DNA from 3 places in the Bacillus sp. ISL-35 genome. Region 3 is predicted to be linked to each of the others. Evidence: riboswitches for the same ligand, from Rfam matches in the RefSeq annotation. Region 3 holds a riboswitch; each other region holds the start of a gene.

Region 1 (7,496 bases), on a different contig from region 3:
ATTTTCAGCGCTTCACGAATGGGTGAGCGGCTGACCCCAAAGTCCGCAGCCAATTTGTTTTCCGAAAGGGTGGCACCGCTTTCAATCATTCCCGAAATAATCTGCATCCGCAGCTCACTCGCAACACGATCACCGGTCGACGCCTTCGAAAGCCATTTTTGAGGATAAAGAAATTCATTGTTTTCGGTCATTTCCTCACCTTCCTGGTTAATCAAGTATACTTGTATACAAGTATTATAAAACGAATTTAAAATATTGCAAGCGTTTTCTATTATGATTATTTTGCCAGATTGGGTTGGTTTCATTCTTTATAGGAGATTTGGTTTAACGCATTTACTGTAGTTTTTAAAAATAACGATCACATAAATAAAGTGAAGGTGGCTATAAAAAAGGAGCAGCACAAATCATCGTCGCATAAAAGTACTTAATGAGCGGATAAAACAGGAGTGAAGAAGATTATCGTTACATTAAAGGGAATAATGAGCGGATAAAACAGGGGGTGACGAAAATTATCGTTACATTAAAGAGAATAATGTGCGGATAAAACAGGAGTGAAGAAGATTATCGTTACAATAAAGAGAACAATGAGCGGATAAAACGAGAGTGACGAAGATTATCGGCACATTAAAAGGAATAATGAGCGGATAAAACAGGGGTGACGAAAATTATCGTCACAATAAAAGGAATAATGTGCGGATAAAACAGGGGTGACGAAGATTATCGTTACATTAAAGGGAATAATGTGCGGATAAAACGTGAGTGACGAAAATTATCGTCACAATAAAAGGAATAATGAGCGGATAAAACGGGAGTGACGAAGATTATCGTCACAATAAAGAGAATAATGTGCGGATAAAATAGTAGTAACGAAGATTATCGTCACATTAAAAAGAGCCCGAAAGAGTTGTAGCAATCTTTCGAGCTCTAAATGATCATTCATAATGAGTAGAAATCCACTCACCTTTAACTGAGAGGTATTTCTGCAAGACCCTTCTTATGGCTCTCTTAGGCAGGGTACCATCCCCCCATTCAAAAATGGCTGTTGTGGTTATTTTTTGGTCGGGAAAGAGGATCTTATAACTTTTGACAGTTTGCAACACCAAAGCATCAACATTAATCCTGGACCCGCAATTACTGCAAATAATCCTTTGACGATCAAAACTCTCCAAAAACCCCCCACACTCCTCACAAATAACCCCTTTCCTCAACCTATCAAATTCATAACCCGGCACTCTGGTAAACGGAGATTTCTTGATATGCAATGACATTAGTGCCTCCGCCAGTTTGGTATGTTTGTTTGTTAGTTTTGATGAGGTTCTGTTCATCCTATCCATAAAGCGGTTCAATTGGGTTGGCAAAACAATGGGTGACTTCAGTGGTGCTTGCAGAAGGGTGAATTCCGGGTTGATGAACACGAGGTGTGGTTCGAGAGGGATGTAGAATCCGAGATTCTTCAGCAGTTGTTTCAGCAGGGATTCGGCGCGGCTTAGCTGGTGGAGGGGATTTTTGGTTTCGGCACCAGCGGCGGTTTTAAATTTGTCTCCATCCAAATAATAATCGCCTTCTAAATTCTTCACCTCAAAAAGGTGAATCCGGTCCTGGGTGATCACGAGGGAATCGATTTGAAAGAGGGTGCCATTCACTTCCAGTAAAAGGTCGTTGATAATTAAACTCTCCACTCGGTAGTTCGTGAACCAGTGGTCAAATTGCACTTCTCCTTCATAGCCTTTCTCCATTGTAAAAAGGTTCGTCAAAACTTTCTCTTCCAGCTCCATTCGGGGCTTTAATGCCAGTAAAATTTCCAACTCTTCTGGTTTGGTCCGTTCTTTTAGTATCATAGTCCACTTCCTTTCTCCCTTCATTTTAAAAGAATCCAAAGTAAAAATCAGTGAACATTCTGGGGCATTTATGGTACTATTAAGCTAATTTTATATGATCTTATCAGATCGGTGAGGTAGAGGAGCAGACAACATTAGTAGGCCATCGGAGTATGACATCAATGATGGTGGCTGGAAGGGTTGTTTGCCGAAGCGTGGCCAGGGTCAGACTGGTTACTGCTGGGATGCTTTCTGAACAAGGAGCAGACTGTCATGCTTGAATTGGCGCATGGAGAACTACTGATCGAAATGGGAGATAACGTGTATTGTAAAAGCAATGACCGATTATTTCTGTCGTTGCTTTTTATAGACAAGAACTTTTCCTCCATTCCTTCTATTAAACTCCACTCCCGGGCATGTGCCTCTCCTGGCTTTTCATTTTACGAAAAAGGAGAGAATCATCTTGAGAACCATCTACAAAAATGGAACCATCTATACATTCAATTCACTAAACCCAATTGTACAAGCTGTGGTCATTGAAAATGGCCGCTTCATTGATATGGGATCATCCGCGGATATGGTGCTCCAATGGGGCAGCCAGGCACAGATCATCGACCTTGAAGGGAAAACAGCCACTCCTGGTCTGATCGATAGCCATCTTCACTTATCGATCATGGCGGATAGTTTTATCAATCTCGATTTTGTCGGAATCACTTCAAGGCATGAAATGCTGGCAAAAATAAAGCAGAAGGCTGATCAGCTTGAGCCAGGTGAATGGATTGTCGGCTCAAGCTGGGATGAGAACCTTTTTACCGACGGAAGGATTCCGACCATCAAGGAGCTGGATTATGCCGCGCCGGCCAACCCGTTATTTTTAACAAGAACTTGCCTGCATGCGACGCTGGTCAACAGCAAGGCGCTGGAAGTGAGCGGCTATCATCCGGGCATGAGTGTTCCGGAGGGCGGCACGATTGTACTGGACGAACTTACGAAGCAGCCGACTGGATTGTTCCTGGAGTCAGCGGCCAATCTTGTTAGGCAGTATATTCCCGAGCGCTCCTATGACGACTGGAAAAAAGCGATGCGCCAGACGATGCAATTTGCGATCAGTAAGGGGCTGACAAGTGTTCATACGAATGATCCGCTATATCTCGGCGGGCTTGAAAAAACGTGGAATCTTTTCAATGAGCTGTTAAATGGGGAGCAGCTTGGCCTCCGAAGCAATCTGCTGATCAATCATGAGTTTTTACCAAACTTAAAAGAAGCGGGAATGTACACAGGTTACGGCAATGATACGCTGCAAATAGGCGCGGTGAAGATTTTTGCAGATGGAGCGTTTGGCCGTAGAACTGCGCTCCTGTCGGAACCATATAGCGATGCGCCGGGACATTACGGCGATGCGATGTATGACCAGGAACAGCTATATGAAATCGTAAAAGGGGCGCGTGATCTGGACATGCCGATTGCCGTCCATACAATTGGAGACCAGGCCTTGGAGAATATCCTGGATGTGCTCGATCGGTTCCCGGCTGCGGCCTATCGTGACCGTTTGATTCACGCTCAGGTTTTAAGGGAGGAGCTGATTCCACGCCTCAAGTCACATAGCAGGATTGCTGATATTCAGCCGCGTTTCCTTGCGAGTGACTTCCCATGGGTCCAGGAACGACTTGGCGAAAAGCGGATCAAGCTTTCCTACGCGTGGAAAACGTTGATGGAGGCTGGCGTGATTTGTGCTGGCGGCTCGGATGCGCCAGTAGAACCGGTCGATCCGATTCTCGGAATCCATGCGGCAGTGACACGCAAAAAGCCGGGTGAAACGCATGAGGGGTATGTGCCGGAACAGAAGCTGTCCATGGTGGATGCCTTCCGCCTGTTCACCGAACTCGGAGCCTATCCGACGAATGAAGAGACAGTCAAAGGCACGATTGCCCGCGGAAAATTTGCGGATATGACTGTGTATTCAGCAAACCCATTTGAAATGGCCGACCCAGACGAATTATTATCCATGAACATCGACATGACCATCATCGGCGGGGAAATCAAGTATCGCAGTCTCTCATAAACATAAGAACGGTACTTCTGCTTCCATTTGGCAGCAGGAGTGCCGTTCTTTTTAGTTTTATGGCTAAAGTCCTAAAATTTTCAGAAATTAAACCGAAGTAATTAATATGAAGAGAAACGATTATGTACTATATTGCTGGACGGGAGAGCGGAAAATGAAATTCACGAAGAGATTTTCAAGGAAATCACAAATGAAGTTCGGTGTTCGGGCCAAATTATTGGCAGGCTTTTTTTCGGTTTTAGCTTTGTTGGCGGTCGTGGCAATCATCACGAATTTTGAATTTAACAAGATGAATAGTCAGTATTCTTCGTCGATTGACGACCGGATGGAGAAGCTGAATTTGATTGTCGAAATGAAGGATGCCGTCATGCGGGAGCAGCTTGCGCTTCAAAAATACATGGCAAATAGTGATGGTGAAAGCCTGATCGAATTTGAAGGAGCGGTAGAGGACTTTGCTAAGAGCTCAAAGAAGTACTTGAGCACGACAAATTCCGCTGAGGGGAAGAAGATTGGAGAGAACTTTATCGCGGCTGAGGCGCAATATTATGATGTTGCTTCAGAAGCCTTTACATTAATTCGGGATGAACAAACGGTAAAGGTGCGGCTTTTGATGCAGCAAAAAGGGAATCAGCTGATTTTTGCCTTGAATTCCGCTGCCGAAGATGCGATTAAGTATCAGCAAGATGAATTGGATGCGACGAGTGAAAAGCTTTCCGGAAATGTTCAGAGGGTGGCCTTGCTCATCATTGGGCTAAGTGTAGCGGCATTTGTCATTGGAACTGTGATTGCTACTTATATTAGCAGAATGATCTCAAAGCCTGTCCAACTTGTATCCCAGGCAGCAAAGCAATTAGCTGGCGGTAATCTGGCTATCGAAAAAATCATTGTGAAGAATAGAGATGAAATCGGGCAATTGGCAACTGATTTCAATGAGATGGCAACAAATTTAAGGAATATCATTTTTCAGGTGAGCAGCACATCGGAGCAGGTTGCGGCATCAGCTGAAGAGATGATGGCTAGTGCGGACCAGACGAATTCTGCCACGAACCAGGTAGCGACAGCCATCCAGGAAGTCGCCGGAGGTGCAGAACTTCAAAGCAAGAATACGGAGGAAAGCGCGAAGGCAGTAGGGGAGATGGCGAGTGCCATCCAGCGTGTAGCAGTTACGACTTCCACTGTTGCAGAGTCTGCGGTTGATACAACGAAACAGGCAATGCTTGGCCATGATTCCCTGGAAAAAGTCATTGAAAAGATGAAAACGATCAACCATACAACAAGCGAGACCAATTCGGTCATCAAGGATCTGGACCGCAAATCGGCTGAAATCGGCAAAATCATTGAGGTCATCACCGGCATCGCCGATCAGACGAATTTACTGGCGCTCAACGCGGCCATTGAAGCAGCAAGAGCAGGCGAGCATGGTAAAGGGTTCGCCGTGGTGGCAGATGAAGTCAGGAAGCTGGCCGAGCTTTCAAGACAGTCTGCCAGCCAGATTTCCAGCTTGATTGAAGTCATTCAAAAAGAAACCCACCAGGTCGTCGAGATGATGAATAAAGGAACAGCTGAAATTTCCGAGGGAACAATATTGGTTGAGGATACAGGCAGGACATTTGATGAGATCTTAAAATCGATCGAGAAAGTCAGCTCGGAAGTCCAGGAGGTCTCCGCGATCTCCGAAGAAATGTCGGCAAGCGTCATGCAGGTGAATGCTTCGATTGAAGAGGTAACAAGAATCGCCCGAGGTTCTGTCGCAAGCACGGCAGAAATTGCATCCGCCACGGAAGAGCAGCTGGCTTCCATGGAAGAAGTGTCCTCGTCTTCCGCTTCACTCGCAAGGCTGGCAGAGAGCCTGAGGGAAATGGTTGCGAAATTCAGGGTTTAATAATATGTCTAGTGAGGAGCATGGGATTACAGATCTCATGCTTCTTTTTTCTAGTCAAGAAGTTCAGCTTCGAAAGGCAATTCATAGATCATCCAGCCTCCTTTACAGGTGTATTCGCCCAAGCCGAAACCGTGATAAATGCATATAAAGGTAGTGGATACAAAAAAAGAGAAGAGGGAGGTAAGCCGTATGTACGCATACAGACATCCTTATCGAATGCAGGACCAGAGGTGGGGCTTTGGATTACCATTTTTAGGTGGTTTGGCTGGTGGATTATTGGGTGGCGCTTTATTTTACCCGCGGCCGTTTTATGGTGGTTTTGGATACCCAGGATATCCGATGTACCCGTGCTGTGGACCTGGATTTTGGTACTAAAAAATAACCGAAAGGGAGCAAGCCGCCTGGCCTGCTCCCTTTTTATATAGGATTGATTTTCCTTTGCGAAGCCCAGCTCCAGCCCCCTAGCCCCTCGAGACACTTTCGTCGTGACCCAGCGCTTGTCGGGACTGACAAAGTAACTGCGCTTTTCTTATTAACCGATTTGCGCTTTTTTAACCCGGTGCTTGTCCATGAATTCTAGCGATAGTTCATTGAAATCATCGGCCTTTTCAATATTGCAGACATGTCCGCATTGTTCAAGGATGACTAGTTCCGAGCTTTTATCACTGCGAAGGTCCTCGGTTAATTCGTGGACAAACATATGGTCCTCGGCGCCAGATATATAGAGTTTCGGGACATCCACACTGTTTTCCTGGACCTTGCTGTAGGTGGCTCTGACATCACCGGCAAGTGGATACCATGCGAGGAAGTTCTTCCGCTTCATCTTGTAGGCCTCCTGGATGAAAAACCGCCGCGATTCCTTGTGGTTGTCCTTCGGCATCAGGATTAAGGCCAGAATGCGGTACAGCCACATAAAAGGGATGAAGCCCTTTATAAGTCCTGCCAATTTGATCAGTGATTTTGCAAACAGGTTAAGCCTGGTGATGGCCCCGCCAAGAACGGCGGACCTGACTCGCTCAGGACGTGTCTGCAGCAGATGGTGGACGATGATCGATCCCAATGAAATCCCGACAAAATGCGCCTTGCGAATCGAAAGATGGTCCAGGGTGTGCAGGATCTCCCGGACAATCACATCAAAAGAAAGCCTTTCATTATACGAATCAATGTCCGGTGATTTTCCATGGCCAGGCATATGGATCGCAACTATATGGTATTTTTTCAGGAAAGGTTTTAGCTGCTTGTAAAAAATGTTCGAGTTCCCGCCAATCCCGTGCAGCAGCACAATGTACTCCGAGCCGCGGCCCTTATATAACTTGTAATCCAGCATCCGATTCTCCTTAGTCGTCCTAGTTGTGTTCCTTCATGATACCCTTGATAGCGCTGTCAGTAAACGATTAAGGCAAAAATAATGGCAGGTACCATCTGGAAAGGATGATACCTGCCGTAAACGATTATTTCTTCTTGCCTTTTTGGTCTACTTTGATGACGACTGTTGTCAATGGATCAAGCGTCAACTTGTCTTTTGAGAGCTTGAATCCGGACTTTTTGGATACCGGGGTTTTACCGGCTTCGTCATTATCGACGAGGACCTTTCCTTTTGAGAAGTCAAGATCGCCTAGTGTCAATGTGCGTGCGTTAGTGTCAGCGTTAACGAATACGTAGTACGTTCCAGTGTTATCTGTAGACTCATTTTCGTATGCGATGACTAGGTCTGTCTCTTTGATCTCAGGCAAAT
Region 2 (7,496 bases), on a different contig from region 3:
TATTATGAAGGGAAAATGGAGGTGCACAGATGATTATTGTTGGCTTAACGGGCTGGGGAGACCATGACAGTTTATATGAAGGCAAGGTTTCGCCTCGTGATAAACTGAAGGAGTATTCCAGCCACTTTCCTGCAGTTGAGGTCGATGCCTCATTTTACGCTGTGCAGCCTGTGAAGAACGCGGCGAAATGGGTAGAGGATACACCTGACAAATTTCAATTCATTGTAAAAGCGTACCAGGGAATGACCGGCCATCAGCGCGGGGAGATCCCTTTTACAGATAAAAATGAGATGTTCACTGCCTACAAGGAATCGTTGAGGCCTTATCTTGAGGCCAATAAGCATGGAATGACACTGTTTCAGTTCCCGCCGTGGTTTGACCTGCGCAAGGAGAATGTCGATTACTTGCGCTGGTGCCGCGAGCAGATGGGCGATATTGATTGTGCGCTCGAGTTCCGGAACCAGTCATGGTTTGCAGGTGAGATGCGCGAGAAAACGCTTGAGTTCATGCAAAAGGAAAATTGGATCCACAGCATTTGCGATGAGCCGCAGGCAGGCGAAGGCTCGATCCCGACCGTGCTGCAATCCACTTCCCCGGAAAAAGTCCTTGTCCGCTTCCATGGCCGTAATATCCATGGATGGAACAAGAAGGGGCGAGGCCAGGAATGGCGCGAAGTACGTTATTTATATCGCTATAATCAGGCCGAATTGACGGAGTGGGCCGAGAACCTTCGTAAACTTAATGAAGGGACTTCCCAGGTGTTCGCCCTGTTCAATAACAATTCCGGCGGAGATGCGGCCGATAACGCGAAACAGATGATGGATTTATTGGATATCGAATATGAAGGGCTTAACCCGAGACAGCTTGATTTGTTTTGATACTATATTCCCCTCCTGGCAGCAGTGAGGGGACACTTCATTTTAAAAGAGGAATGATGGTTCAATGGAAGAGATGATTCATATATACCATACGAATGATTTGCATAGCCATTTGGAGCACTGGCCGAGTATCCATAAGCTTGTAACTGAGCGGCGGCGCTGGCATGAGGAAGAAGGCGATGAGGTTTTCGTTTTTGATATTGGCGATCATATGGACCGCTGGCATCCGTTATCTGATGCGACCAGGGGGAAGGCGAATTGCCGACTGCTGAATGAGGCCGGCTATGATGCCGGTACCATTGGGAACAATGAAGGTATTACGCTTCCATTCGAGGATCTGGATTCGATGTATCATGAAAAAGAATTCGAGATGCTTGTGGCGAATCTGTATAAACAGGATGGAAGCCGTCCGGTTTGGGCTAAGCCTTATCATGTGTACATAAGCAAAAAAGGCACAAGGATCGGAGTCATTGGTGTCACGGTCAATTTCGGGCGATTCTATGAGCAGCTCGGATGGAAGGTGACCGACCCGATGGAAGAAATAAAGACCTGCGTCGAGGAGTTAAAAGAACAAAGTGATATCATCATTCTGTTATCCCATCTTGGGATCCATGATGATGAAAGGATTGCATCGCAGTTCACGGAAATAGACGTCATTCTTGGCGGACACACTCATCATATTTTACATGAAGGAAAAGAAGTCGGATCGAGTTTGCTCGCGGGTGCTGGCAAGTTTGGTTATTATACCGGCCATGTGACTGTGAAGTTAGATCACGATACGAAGCAGGTGCTAGAGAAAACTGCCATCTTGTATGATATGAATGAAGGTGGCCAGGCAGAAGGCGAGAAGGAGATGGCTGCAGGTTATTACTTAGAAGGAAAAGACTTGATGGGTGAGCCGGTTGCCAGCCTGCCTGTTGAGTTAACAGCCGACCCTATGCAGCATACCGAACTGGCAAGGCTGCTCGTTCAGGCTTTAAGGGAGTGGTGTGATGCGGACTGCGCCTTCATGAATGCCGGCATGATTCTTAAGGGCCTAAAGCAGGGAGATGTAACGAGATTCGACCTGCTTGAAATCTGTCCGCACCCGATCAATCCTTGTACCATCAACATGTCAGGTGCGGAACTGAAAGAAGTGCTTCTTCAGACAAGAGATGAAACATGGCCCCATTTGCAGATAAAAGGACTTGGCTTCCGCGGCACCGTGATGGGTGTCATGGAGTACGATGGGATTGAGTTTCGTCAAAAAGGCAATGTCCAGCAAGTGTTCATCAATGGCGAGCTCATCGATGCAAAAAAGCACTACTTACTCGCCATTCCCGATATGTTCACGTTCGGCCGATTTTTTCCGGAAATCCAGCGTGCTGAGGAAAAACGATACTGGCTGCCAGAGTTTCTCCGCAATCTGCTCGAGTGGAAGCTTTCAAATATGACGATTAATATTTGATCAAAATATCACGCTTTTCCTTCCATCTTCATAGAGTGTTATTGGGATTGAAGGGAGGAGTTGTGGTCATGATCGATATGTCACCCATTGAAATAGAAGGCAGAACATTTTTATGTATTTCTGTAAAATTGCCAAAGACAAACCTACTTGTCGTTACCGGCGACAAAGGATATATAATGTGCGGCGCCCTTGATGTCGCGCTTCTCAATGAAAAGCTCAAGAGCAGGAAGGTCATTGCAGGAAGAGCCGTTGGCGTGAAAACGATTGAAGAATTGCTCGAAGCCCCGCTTGAGTCCGTCACATTCGAGGCGGAGAACCTTGGCGCCACAAAAGGGATGATTGGCAAGGAAGCTTTGCTGCTTATGAATTAATTCGAATAAAGCCATAAAAAAAGACAGCCTGAAGAGCTGTCTTTTTTTGTGTACTTCATGTGAATATTTGCAGAAGCAGTAAAAGAAGTGAATTTTCAATCCGATATAATGATTGAATGCAAAAATGGGCTCGTTTTTTCCCAACTCAAAAATGAAAACGAATGACCCAATGATTTGCAATTGTGATAGAATATAAGAAAATATTGTCGTTTTATGTAAATTTTTCTTCAATTCATGATAAGGCAAATATAGCCGCCAACTAACAGATAAAGTGGGAATGAACATGAGACTCGTAGCCACCACATCGGTAGAGGAAGGGGCTTTACTCGGGAAAGCCATTTATAATGACAAGGGCCAGATCCTGCTGAATGTAGGTGTAAGGCTCGAGCGGAAGATGCTGAACCGCCTTGAAGAGTTTGGGATTGATTATATCTATATCAAAGATCCAGATACCGACGATATCATCGTGAAGAACTCGATACCAGATGAAATGCGGGTCAATGCGATCATGACGATCGGTGAAACTTTCAAACAAGTTCAGCTGGATTCCAAGATCTCGCAAACGTTCGTACTGGAAAAATCGGCGAGGAAATTCAAGAAGCTGATTGTTGCTTTACTTGATGAATTAAAAAGCAGCAAAGAGCTTTTGAACCTGCTTTCGGATGTATTCCTGCATGACCATTATATTTTTTCGCATAGCTTGAACGTAACGCTTTACTCCCTTGCGATCGGGATAGAAATGAAGCTCTCCCCGAAGGAACTTGAACAGCTCGGTCTGGGTGCGATTTTGCATGATGTGGGAAAAATGAAGGTCCCTGAAGAAATTTTATCCAAGCCAGGCAAGCTGACTGCAGAAGAGTTCCAGATCATCAAGGCGCATGCAGAGGACGGCTTCCAGATGCTCAGGAATATTCCCACTATCCCGCTGATTGTTGCCCATTGTGCATATCAGCATCATGAACGTTTGAATGGAGCAGGTTACCCTCGTGGACTGAAAGAGGATGAAATCCATTTATTCGGTAAAATCCTCGGTGTAGCTGATGTGTTTGACGCTGTCACCTCCAATCGGGTCTACCGGCCGGCAATGCTGCCTCATGAAGGCCTGGAAATTCTTTATTCGGGTGCAGGCAGCTTGTTTGACCCGAAGGTGGTCGACGCTTTCCGGCGGGCTGTGGCGATCTATCCGGTCGGCCTGACAGTGATCCTGAGTGATGGCCGGAAAGGCGTCGTAGTACAACAGAATCCCGGCTTGAGCGAGCGTCCTGTAGTCCGAATTCTTGAGGATAACGGGCAAAGAGTGGAACCATACCACCTGGATCTAAAATCAAATCTGTCACTGATGATTGTCAGCTGTGATACGATCATACAATACGAGTACGCAGCGAATTATTAAAGTGAAAATCAATATAGTATAAGACAAAGTAATTAGGCTAGTTCCCCCCTTTGAAGCATACATATAGCTTTAGAGGGGGGATTTGTTTTGGCAAAATTCGGCCGGCGGCTGCCTCGGAAAGGGCCCTTGCCTTTCAGGTATGTATTCCTGCTGACATTCGTGTTTTTTTCCTTTTCCACTGCAGCAGGACTTTGGATCATCGATAAAGGACTTGAACCGACTTTGATGAAATATGCTGAATCCCAGACAAGAAAAATTGCGACTCTGGTTATCAACAAGGCGATCAACAAAAAAATAGCCAGCGGGATGGATATTGATAAAGTGATTGAATTTGTACCGGTGGATGGGGGTACAACCACTGTGGTGAAATTCAACACAGAAATCATCAATCGGGTAAAAGCGGAAACGACTAATATTGTACAAATGAACCTGAAAGAAGCGGAAAGAGGGAATCTTACCTCTCTCGAGATGTTATCAGATGTCGAGCTCGTGACCGATGAAAAAGACAGGGAAGAAGGAATCATTTATTATGTTCCTTTGGGTCAGGCGACCAACAATGCGCTGCTCGGTAATATGGGGCCAAGGGTTCCGGTGAAGTTCAATGCAATCGGCGATGTGACGGCAGATGTCGTCTGGGATACTGAAGAGCATGGAATTAATAATACCCTTATCAATGTATCGGTCAGGGTAAAAGTGAATGTGCAAATCATTATTCCTTTTGCGACGGAAATTGCGACTGTGCAGGAAAATATTCCGATTGGCAGCTTCTACTATCCTGGAAAAGTTCCGCAGTTTTACAATGGGGGCGGGAATACTTCGCCAGCGATTCAATTGCCTGGTGAATAATTATAGTTGTCAAGTTAACGATATTGTTATATTATAAAATCAATTGAATAATAAACCACATCATTCCGATGGGGTAGAGGCGCAGGATTAAAGAGTAAGCTGTGTGAGGATGACAACGTTGATCACAGTTGAAAGGGAATTTTGCCGAAGCAATGATAAGATGAGTCACATTTTTTATTGCTGGGGATACTTTGAACAAGAGTATCACTGTCATTATGGAGGTATATCCATAATGGGGAGCTACAGATCGTGATGGAGACACTAGTTGCTTATTAAGGGCAGCGATAGAATGTTCTCTATCGTTGTCCTTTTTTATTTTTTAAGAAAGTGGCTACAACTCTTTTCATGTAAATGTTTCCCCCCTGTCAAAAACAAGGAGGAGAAAGAATGGAGAACACAATTTTTTCATTGCTGCCGCCATTATTGGCAATTTTGATGGTAGTGATCACAAGGCGGGTGCTATTGTCTTTGGGGACAGGCATCGTCGCAGCAGCATTTTTGCTTGCTGACTTTAATATCATTGAAACATTCGCTATTGTGTGGGATGCTGCCAAGGCGATAGTCATTGCGGATGGCGAACTGAACACGTATAGCTTATACATCATTTTATTCTTGCTGCTTTTGGGTACAATTACAGCCTTCATTTCTATTTCAGGAGGAAGCCGAGCGTTCGGCGAATGGGCAATGAAGCGTGTCAAAACAAGAGCTGGAGCTCAATTAGTCGGTGCTTTCCTTGGCATTATTATTTTTATTGATGATTATTTCAATGCACTGGCTGTAGGGCAGATCACTCGTCCAATCACGGATCGCCAGAAGGTTTCACGTGCAAAACTGGCCTATATTATCGATTCAACTTCAGCACCAATGTGTGTCATTTCTCCGATTTCCAGCTGGGGTGCTTACATCATTGCATTGATTGGTACAATCCTTGCTGCTCACGGCGTGAATGAATATAGTGCGTTCTCAGGGTTCATGCAAATCGTGCCAATGAACTTCTATGCTCTTGCAGCATTGGCAATGGTTTTCATTGTTGCTCTTAGGAATGTGGAAATTGGTCCAATGAAAAAGCATGAGGAACTTGCGATTACGGAAGGAATTGTTGTTCCTCAGGACAAGCCGGTACCAGGCGAACTGAAGGATGATCTGCCAACGAGTACGAAAGGTACTGTTGGAGACCTTGTATGGCCGATTGTTGCCCTTGTCGTTGGAACAGTAGGCATGATGCTATGGACAGGCGCAAGTGCTGTTGAAGGAAAAGTAACCATTTTCGGTATTTTTGAAAATACAGATGTCACCAAGTCTCTTGTAACTGGCGGATTGTTGGGTCTTGCTGTAGCTTTGATTCTTTTTGTCAGACAGGCAGCTGTATTAAAAGGAGTCAATGCCAATGTCTTTGGAAAAGGTATTGCTGAGGGCATTAAATCAATGCTTCCGGCTATCTATATTCTCGTCTTCGCCTGGGTCATCGTTGACCTGATTGGCCGGCTTGAAACAGGTAAATATCTGGCAGGTATCGTTGAAAGCTCAAACATCAATATTGCCTTCCTGCCATTCCTGCTGTTCCTCGTAGCCGGTATCATGGCTTTCTCAACAGGAACATCATGGGGATCATTTGGAATCTTGCTTCCGATTGCAGGAGATATTGCAGCGGCAGCTGATATTACAATTCTTTTGCCAGCTTTGGCAGCTGTCCTTGCTGGTGCGGTTTTTGGAGACCACTGCTCGCCAATTTCTGATACAACGATTCTTTCATCAACAGGTGCTGGTTCACACCATATGGACCATGTCATGACTCAGCTGCCATACGCGCTGATTTCAGCAGCGATTTCAGCTGTCGGCTTCCTGGTCCTCGGTTTTACAGGCAGCACGCTCGCAGCACTTGCAGTAGTAGCCATCCTGCTGGTTGCTTTTGCGTTCATCTTCGGAAGCAAAACAAACCAGGAAGAAGTACTGAAAGAAAATCTAGCAGAATAATGAAAAAGCTGTCTGGAATCAGACAGCTTTTTTCATATTTTTAAAATAGTGGGAATAGAATCCTAATTAATAGGAGTTTTAGTATAGTTGGGAAAATTTTATCGAAAAAAATTTATTATGTCGCAAATAATATTTTGACAAGCCCTAAAAAACTAGCTATACTATTTCTAGACTAAATAATCTGAAAATATAAAACTTTCTAATTCATCGATATTTTCCAGGTGGTTAGAAGGCAAGGGGGATTAAAAATGGAAAATCGTCCACAGTGGGGCACGAGGGCAGGTTTCATTCTTGCCGCGGTAGGTTCGGCAGTCGGGTTGGGAAATATTTGGCGCTTCCCGGGTGTAGCTTATGAGAACGGAGGAGGGGCCTTCTTCCTTCCATATCTATTCGCATTACTAACCGCAGGGATTCCGCTATTAATCATGGAATTCACCATTGGCCATAAGTATCGTGGTTCTTCACCATTGAGCTTTGCGAAATTAAAGAAAGGTTCAGAGTGGCTTGGATGGTGGCAATTGGCTATTTCATTTGTCATCTCAACCTATTATGCGGTCATCATTGCCTGGGCTATGTCTTACGCCTAT
Region 3 (7,496 bases):
CTTTCCTGGAGTACACCCAGGAAAGCAATAAAATAAATCTCTTAGTTCGTCTTAACCGCTCCTGAATAAAGCTCGAATGCTTCATGCAATGATTCGACGGCATGGACCATTTGTTTTTCGTTTACGACTGTGGAAACTTTGATTTCTGATGTGCTTACCATCTTTACCTGGATGCCGTTTCCTTCGAGGACTTCGAACATCTTCGCGGCTACACCTGGATTTGAGACCATGCCTGATCCGACGATCGATACCTTGGAAAGGCCTGTTTCTGATTCGACGGCCTGGTAGTTCAATGTTTCTTTATTGCGTTCCAATACGTCAAGTGCCTCTGAAAGGTCGTTGCTCTTGATGGAGAACGAAATATTGGCTAATCCTGCTTCTGTGCGGCTCTGGACGATAATATCCACGTTGATATGATTTTGCGCCAGTGTTGTGAAGATCGTGGAAAGCCCTTTTAATGAAGTGCTTACTCCCAAGACTGAAACTCTTGTGATCTGGTCTTCAAATGCTACTCCGCGTACAATTAGATTTTGTTCCATTTCATTCTCCTCCTCGATGATCGTGCCTCTTTCTTTTTCCATGCTGGATCTTACTTCAATCGGCAACCCGTAATTCTTGGCGAATTCGACCGCACGCGGGTGGAGCACACCTGCTCCCAGGTTCGCCAGCTCAAGCATCTCGTCATAAGAAACGCTCAGTAACTTCCTTGCGCTTTTCACAAATCTTGGATCGGTCGTAAACACGCCTGTTACATCTGTATAAATATCGCATTTGTCAGCCTTCAATGCGGCTGCAAGCGCGACAGCTGTCGTATCTGATCCGCCTCGTCCAAGTGTCGTGATTTCACCGTCATCCGTTACTCCCTGGAATCCAGCGACAATAACGATCTTTCCTGACTCTAGTTCTTTGGAAATCCTGTCTGTGTCAATATCGATAATCCGGGCGTTTCCATGGATGGCTTCAGTCTTGATTCCAGCCTGCCAGCCTGTAAATGAAACGGCCTCTATGCCACTTTGTGCAAGAGCCATCGAGTAAAGCGCGATGGTGATTTGCTCTCCCGTCGTCAAAAGCATATCCATTTCCCTTTTGGATGGCGCCTTGGAAATATCGTTCGCCATGTCGACAAGATGGTCAGTCGTCTTGCCCATTGCTGATACGACTACGACGACATTATTGCCGTTCTTCAATTCTTCTGCTGTCCTTGAGGCAGCATTCCTGATTTTCTCAACACTGCCAACCGATGTTCCGCCGAATTTCTGTACAATCAATCCCATAAGTTTCCCCTGCCTCTTTTTCAGTATTTTGCCTCTGTAAGAGCTTCATGGCTTATCCGCATATGTATTTTCCCCGTGCCTTTTAAAAAAAGAGCCGTAAAAACAGAAAAAGCAATGGAAGTGGCTCCCATTGCTTAATAAACGTCTATATACGCTGCAACATGAGATAGCACTCCAAGATGGCAATCTTGACAATCCAGCGTTTATTCAACGAAGGACCAGCGAGAAAATGGATAGGCATCTCCCCACTTCGGCAAGCATCCCCTTTCAAAGCCTTCCTCGAATCCTATAATTCTCCGGACTTTTACTCTTGAAGCTTGCACCTCTATCTTCACTTTAATACTCTAAAGTGATAGCAATATGAAATTTTTATCATTATAGCATACAAAAAAATAGATTGCTACCTTAATCCTGTAATTTCTGATATAGTTCCTGCGCAACATTCGCCGGCAGCCCGGCTGCACTCAATTCCTCAATAGAGGCTTCACGCATTTTTTTAACTGATCCGAAATGCTTCAGCAATGCTTTCTTGCGCTTCTCACCAATGCCTGCAATATCATCGAGGATCGATTGGAAAGCGCTTTTGCCTCTCAGCTGGCGGTGGAAGGTGATGGCAAAGCGGTGCACCTCATCCTGAATCCTTTGCAGCAGGTAAAATTCCTGGCTGTTCCGCGGCAATTCGATCACCTGCAACGGATTGCCATAAAGCAGCTGAGAAGTCCTGTGCTTATCATCCTTGGCCAGACCGGCTATCGGAATATCAAGACCTAATTCATTCTCCAGGACATCCCTGGCGGACTCGATATGCCCTTTCCCGCCATCGATGATGATCAAATCCGGCAGCGGCAAACCCTCTCTCAAAACACGGGTATACCGGCGGCGAACGACTTCCCTCATTGACTCGTAGTCATCCGGCCCTTTCACTGATTTGATTTTATATTTCCGGTACTCCCTTTTCTCGGGTTTTCCATCAATGAATACGATCATCGCCGAAACCGGGTCAGTCCCCTGGATATTAGAGTTATCAAATGATTCGATCCGATGCGGTGTATAAATCCCCATTTGTTTCCCAAGGTTCTCCACTGCGTTGATGGTCCTTTCCTCATCGCGCTCGATCAAGGAGAACTTTTCTTGAAGGGCGATACGGGCATTTTTTGAAGCCAGGTGGACAAGCTCTTTTTTCTTGCCGCGCTGGGGCTTGAGGACTTTTACGCCAAGCAGCCCCTCAGCCAATTCGAGATCGACGCTTTCGGGCACCAGTATCTCCTTTGGCTTGAAATGCTCATTTTTCGAATAAAATTGGCCAAGATATGTGAGAATATCTTCTTCAGGTTCATTATGGATTGGGAACATTGAAACTTCCCTTTCAATCAATTTCCCCTGGCGGATAAAAAATACCTGAACACACATCCAGCCTTTATCGACGGCATAGCCAAACACATCACGGTCGGTAAAGTCTGTCGTGGTCATCTTCTGCTTTTCCATTGTTGCTTCGATATGTGCAATCTTGTCGCGGAACTCCTTTGCCCTCTCAAAATCAAGTTCTTCGGCAGCGGCAGCCATTTTTTCCGTCAAATCAACCTTGATTTCCTTGTAACCGCCATTCAGGAATTTCGTGATTTCATCGGTAATCTGCTTGTACTCTTCCTTGCTGACGTCCTTGACACAGGGTGCCAGACATTGGCCCATATGGTAATAGAGACAGACGCGGTCTGGCAGTGTCGAGCACTTCCTGAGCGGATAAATCCTGTCGAGCAGCTTCTTCGTTTCATTCGCTGCCTGGACGTTCGGATATGGTCCAAAATATTTGCCACTGTCTTTTTTGACCTTTCGGGTAATGATCAGCTTTGGATGCCGCTCTGCAGTCAGCTTGATAAAGGGATAGCTCTTGTCATCCTTGAGCATGATATTATATTTCGGGTCATGTTTTTTGATCAGATTGATTTCAAGAAGCAGGGCTTCCATATCGGAGGAGGTGACAATATACTCAAAATCCTCGATTTCATTCACAAGCCTGAGCGTCTTGCCGTCATGCGATCCGGTAAAATAAGAGCGCACCCTGTTTTTTAAAACCTTGGCTTTTCCCACATAAATGATGGTTCCCTGCCTGTCCTTCATTAAATAACATCCTGGCTGCGCAGGGAGAAGCGCAAGCTTATTTCTGATTTGCTCATTCATGTCATTCACCTCCTGTTACGGTGTCCATTTATATAAAACAATCTCATGATAGACCGGGTCGAAAATTTCATTAGATGTAAATGTTTTTACTTTTTCAAGCTTCCCGCGAGGATAGATTCCCTGGGAGCGGAAGCCGTCTATTACACTATTTGTTAAATAAATCGTTTTTCCTTCATATAATCCCTGGTCATGAAAAAAAATCTCATAGGTGTAGATTCTTTTATGGGGATAGTGCATTCCCAGGAACTGCAGCACCCTTGTTTCCTCCCATGTATACAGGACAAAATCATCAGGCTGCCCTTCGAGATAATGCGCGAGCTGGTAGACAGCAGGTGATGACTCAGCCTGTTCCTGCACATAGCTTGATGAAACAATTGCCTGGGCAATGATTACGGCAAGAGCTAGATAGCGTGTTAAGCCCTCTGCTCTTTTTTTAAAAAAGACAAGCAAGCAAAAAAATACAATCAGCAGCGCCACGGGCAATATATGTCTCGGCTTGTCGATATTCTGGGCAAAAAGCGCCCAGCCTCCATAAGCCAGCATCAGCAATAGACTTAATTGGACACTGCTTTCCTTGAAAATCCCGCTTTTGCGAGACGGCAATAAAATAATGCTGCCAATAACTATATATAATACCATCAAAACAGTTGTTCGTGAAAATATTCCCCACCACAAAATGTTGGTAAACAAGAATGCCTTCAGTCTTGCAAAAAAGGAAAGTTCATTCGATGCCGAGGTGCCTCCCCATTCCTGAAAATGCCCGCCGGTGAATCCGAATGCAAGCTCGAGGAAGTTGGCGATGCTTCCCTCGGTTAGAATCAGTCCGCCGACCCAAATCAGCTGGAACAGGCCGGCGATGACCGCAAGTTTGATCATACCCGGAAAAGTAAGCTCCTGTTTTGTCCATTTTTTATAAAAAAGATAAATGAGGCCAATTCCCATCGGGATATAACTCAATCTGATCCCCAGCAGCACACTGAATAGAAACAGGGGAAGGAGCATCCATTTCCCTGAAGGTTTTGACTCTGCTGCTGTTATGCTCCAGAAGAACCACCAGAATGCGGCAAGTGCAGCACCTTCAGACATCGGCTGATTGACGATAATCAGAGGGTAGCTAGCCGTGTAAATGGCGGCAGCGACAAGAACGGCACTTTGCTTTGAAACGATTTTTGAGGCCAGCAGGTATACAGGCAGGATCGAGCTCGCATATACGAGTACATTGAATGCCACCAACGCCTGTCCTGGATTTTGCACGAAATTTTCCGTGAGCAATCCTCCTAAAATGAAGTAAGGATAGCCGGGAAAATGTGGTTGCATCGCCCTTAAATCGAAGCGGTCAAGCGCAAGGGCAAAATCGACCTGATCCCAGGAAGAGACGAAGGGATTCAGATTGCCAAGCTGAGTCATGAAAACATAAAGGATGGCAAGCAAACTGAACCCAGAAATGATGGTTTTGTTTAGTTTCGTGAAATTCATGGTCCAAACACCAACTTTGTTTTTACGTATGAAAAAAGTACAAGGAATTTCCCTGTACTTTTTCTGGAGAGAGGAGATTTATACCTCAAGCTTTTATTTTACCTGTGGATTCAATACATTGACCTGCTTTGCTTCGGCCGTTTTTTCAGCAGACTGCTGCTTCTTGGTGCTTTTTGATGATGTCAGCAGGAAGATTGCCGCAAAATAGCCAATATACGCGATGACTTCCTCAATGGATGGCATCGATGAATATCCGAACAACGCCTTCAGGAAGATTCCGACATCACCAGAGATAAGCGGTGCTACACCGTTGTCGCGTAGATAGTGGGCATAATCAATCGGGTGTTCAGGCAGCAGCCATGTAATATCGTAAACGTGGTACATGACGCTTCCAATCAGGTTAATGTCCTGCATCATCGAGATTGCCTGTACAAGCAAACCGGCTGAAATCAGGATGATGAATGCTCCAGTGATCTGGAAGAATGTCTTCAGGTTTACCTTCATTGTTCCCTTGAAGAACATGTAGGATACGACTACAGCAATCAGTGTTCCGGTAATCGCTCCCCATCCCTGCATTGCAGCACCGATGTTTCCGCCAGTGATCGCTGCAAAGAAGAAAACCGTCTCGATTCCTTCACGCAAGACAACGAGGAATGAGTGGATGACCATGCCGACAATATTGCCTGTCGAGATGAATTTATTCATTTTCCCTTCCATATTGCCTTTAAGGTTCTTGCTGTGGCTCGCCATCCAAAATACCATCTGGGTCAGAAGGACCGTTGATACAATCATAATTCCAATCTTCAGGTAAATCTCGCTGCCCATTGCGGCGAATCCGGTGAACACGACCTGGAACAGGATCGCTACCCCGATACTTGCCAGGACAGCTAGGCCTGCACCCAGCCACACATATTTCGTATACTTGGAATGATCCATCCTCTTTAGATAGGTTGTGATGATCCCGATAATTAACAACGCTTCCAATACTTCACGAAAAGTAATCAATAACGCTTGAACTTCCATTGCTGATTCTCCCCTCTCCAAGGTGTCATCAAAATTTATGATCTTCTTCTCTTAATGCCAATGGCCACTACTGCCGCAATCACTCCAATGATGATGATGATTGGAATCCAGTTGCGGAAATTCGATAAATCCGTCCAATCCTTTTTGCCTGTACCTTCTTGTTCAGTTGCACTTTCAGCAAAGTGACCTACTTCCAGGCTGGCAAGATTGAACTCCTTTTGTAATGAATCGAGGATTGCTTCTTTTTTTTCTTTAAAAGTCTCGATGTCAGATGGTTTTTTCCCGACTCCAAACAATCCGGGATTCCCCAATGCTTCCAGTGCAGCATCAAAATCAGCTTTGATCTGTTGATCCACTTCTGCATTTTGTGCTTCCACCTTAGGCGATAATGCCTGATATGTAGCAAATCCTTTTGCAAGGAGCTTTTTGGAATTGTCAAATTCCTCAAAATTCTTTTCGATGCTTTCAAGCCTTCTCGCTACATTTAATACGAGGAGTTTTTCCATATTCTCAATGGCTGCTTCTTTATCTTCATCATTCAGACTTTTCATGATGACTTCCCCTGGCTCAGTTCCCATATGCATGTCGATTTCTTCCTTGACTGTTCCGAACAGGGATTTAGCCGCTGAGAAATTCGGAGGGTTCTCATCCAGTTTCAATTGCATTTCCTTGTAAACTTCTGCAACTTTTTCTTCATTGGGATCCCCATATGAATACGCGCTGGCAGACAGCGGAATGCTAATGAGAATCAATATCAATGAAAAACAAAAAAATATAGCTCTTTTCATTTGTTGTTTCCCTCCTACAATGATAATGATAATGATTATCATTATGAATGTCAATCATATTTGATAACCGTCACCTTTTTGTCACTATTTTCACTGCTTTTACGTTGATATATCTCTTCTCCAGCGAGCTTTGATACCGGCCTGGACATTTCTCGATAGACGGCAGGAACCACATTCGTCATATATTTTTTAAACGAAATAAAGGATGTTCCTGTTGTCCTCACCCGGTATTGGATCGGCACCTCAAGCACCCTGAAGCCTTTTCGGACAAGGTTCAGCGTCAATACTTGCGCATAATTGTAATCATGGATGATTTCCGCATGTTTAAGGACCTGCCTCGAAAACGCCCTCATTCCTGATTGTCCGTCAAAAAGCCATTTTCTCAATAATAAGGTTTGCAAAAATGTGAAAAAATAATTCCCCATCCTGCGGTGAAATTTCATTCCTTTTATTGTGCCCATAAATCTTGAGCCCATCGTATAATCTGCTTCACCAGTCAAGATTGGTTTGACGATATCAGGAATTTGCCATGCCGGATATTCTCCATCTGCATCGATCATCACACCGACATCTGCACCCATCTTATAACACTCTTGTATTCCCTTTCGGACCGCGGCACCCAGGCCGCGGTTTTTTTCAAAGGTGATGATATGGTCTGCCCCTGCTTTTTTCGCTTCAGCAACCGTTCCATCGGTTGACCCGTCGTCGATGACCAGCACTTCCACCTGAGCAGCACCGGCAAAACTGCGGGGGATAT

The links. Region 3 has a riboswitch for lysine ahead of J7E38_RS23260 (aspartate kinase). Riboswitches for the same ligand answer to the same signal wherever they lie in the genome.
Region 1: it holds a riboswitch for lysine, as region 3 does, so the genes downstream of both, J7E38_RS16650 (amidohydrolase) here and J7E38_RS23260 (aspartate kinase) in region 3, are expected to answer to the same signal.
Region 2: it holds a riboswitch for lysine, as region 3 does, so the genes downstream of both, J7E38_RS08480 (Na+/H+ antiporter NhaC family protein) here and J7E38_RS23260 (aspartate kinase) in region 3, are expected to answer to the same signal.

Annotation. Positions count from the first base shown of each region.
Region 1 covers NZ_JAGGQK010000012.1:27,302-34,797, reverse strand. The annotation lists gene J7E38_RS16660 (GntR family transcriptional regulator) at 1-191, opposite strand, end outside; gene J7E38_RS16655 (nuclease-related domain-containing protein) at 933-1,838, opposite strand; lysine riboswitch at 1,948-2,125, shown strand; gene J7E38_RS16650 (amidohydrolase) at 2,278-3,879, shown strand; partial or broken gene J7E38_RS24510 (MCP four helix bundle domain-containing protein) at 3,986-4,819, shown strand; gene J7E38_RS24505 (methyl-accepting chemotaxis protein) at 4,814-5,761, shown strand; gene J7E38_RS23970 (hypothetical protein) at 5,951-6,136, shown strand; gene J7E38_RS16640 (alpha/beta fold hydrolase) at 6,294-7,088, opposite strand; gene J7E38_RS16635 (pullulanase) at 7,213-7,496, opposite strand, start outside.
Region 2 covers NZ_JAGGQK010000004.1:508,603-516,098, forward strand. The annotation lists gene J7E38_RS08455 (DUF72 domain-containing protein) at 30-878, shown strand; gene J7E38_RS08460 (bifunctional metallophosphatase/5'-nucleotidase) at 943-2,325, shown strand; gene J7E38_RS08465 (YunC family protein) at 2,394-2,696, shown strand; gene J7E38_RS08470 (HD-GYP domain-containing protein) at 2,980-4,089, shown strand; gene yunB (sporulation protein YunB) at 4,177-4,935, shown strand; lysine riboswitch at 5,002-5,186, shown strand; gene J7E38_RS08480 (Na+/H+ antiporter NhaC family protein) at 5,323-6,909, shown strand; gene J7E38_RS08485 (sodium-dependent transporter) at 7,158-7,496, shown strand, end outside.
Region 3 covers NZ_JAGGQK010000028.1:41,903-49,398, forward strand. The annotation lists gene J7E38_RS23260 (aspartate kinase) at 42-1,274, opposite strand; lysine riboswitch at 1,434-1,610, opposite strand; gene uvrC (excinuclease ABC subunit UvrC) at 1,680-3,452, opposite strand; gene J7E38_RS23270 (glycosyltransferase family 39 protein) at 3,468-4,928, opposite strand; gene J7E38_RS23275 (FTR1 family iron permease) at 5,022-5,951, opposite strand; gene J7E38_RS23280 (hypothetical protein) at 5,987-6,739, opposite strand; gene J7E38_RS23285 (glycosyltransferase family 2 protein) at 6,790-7,496, opposite strand, start outside.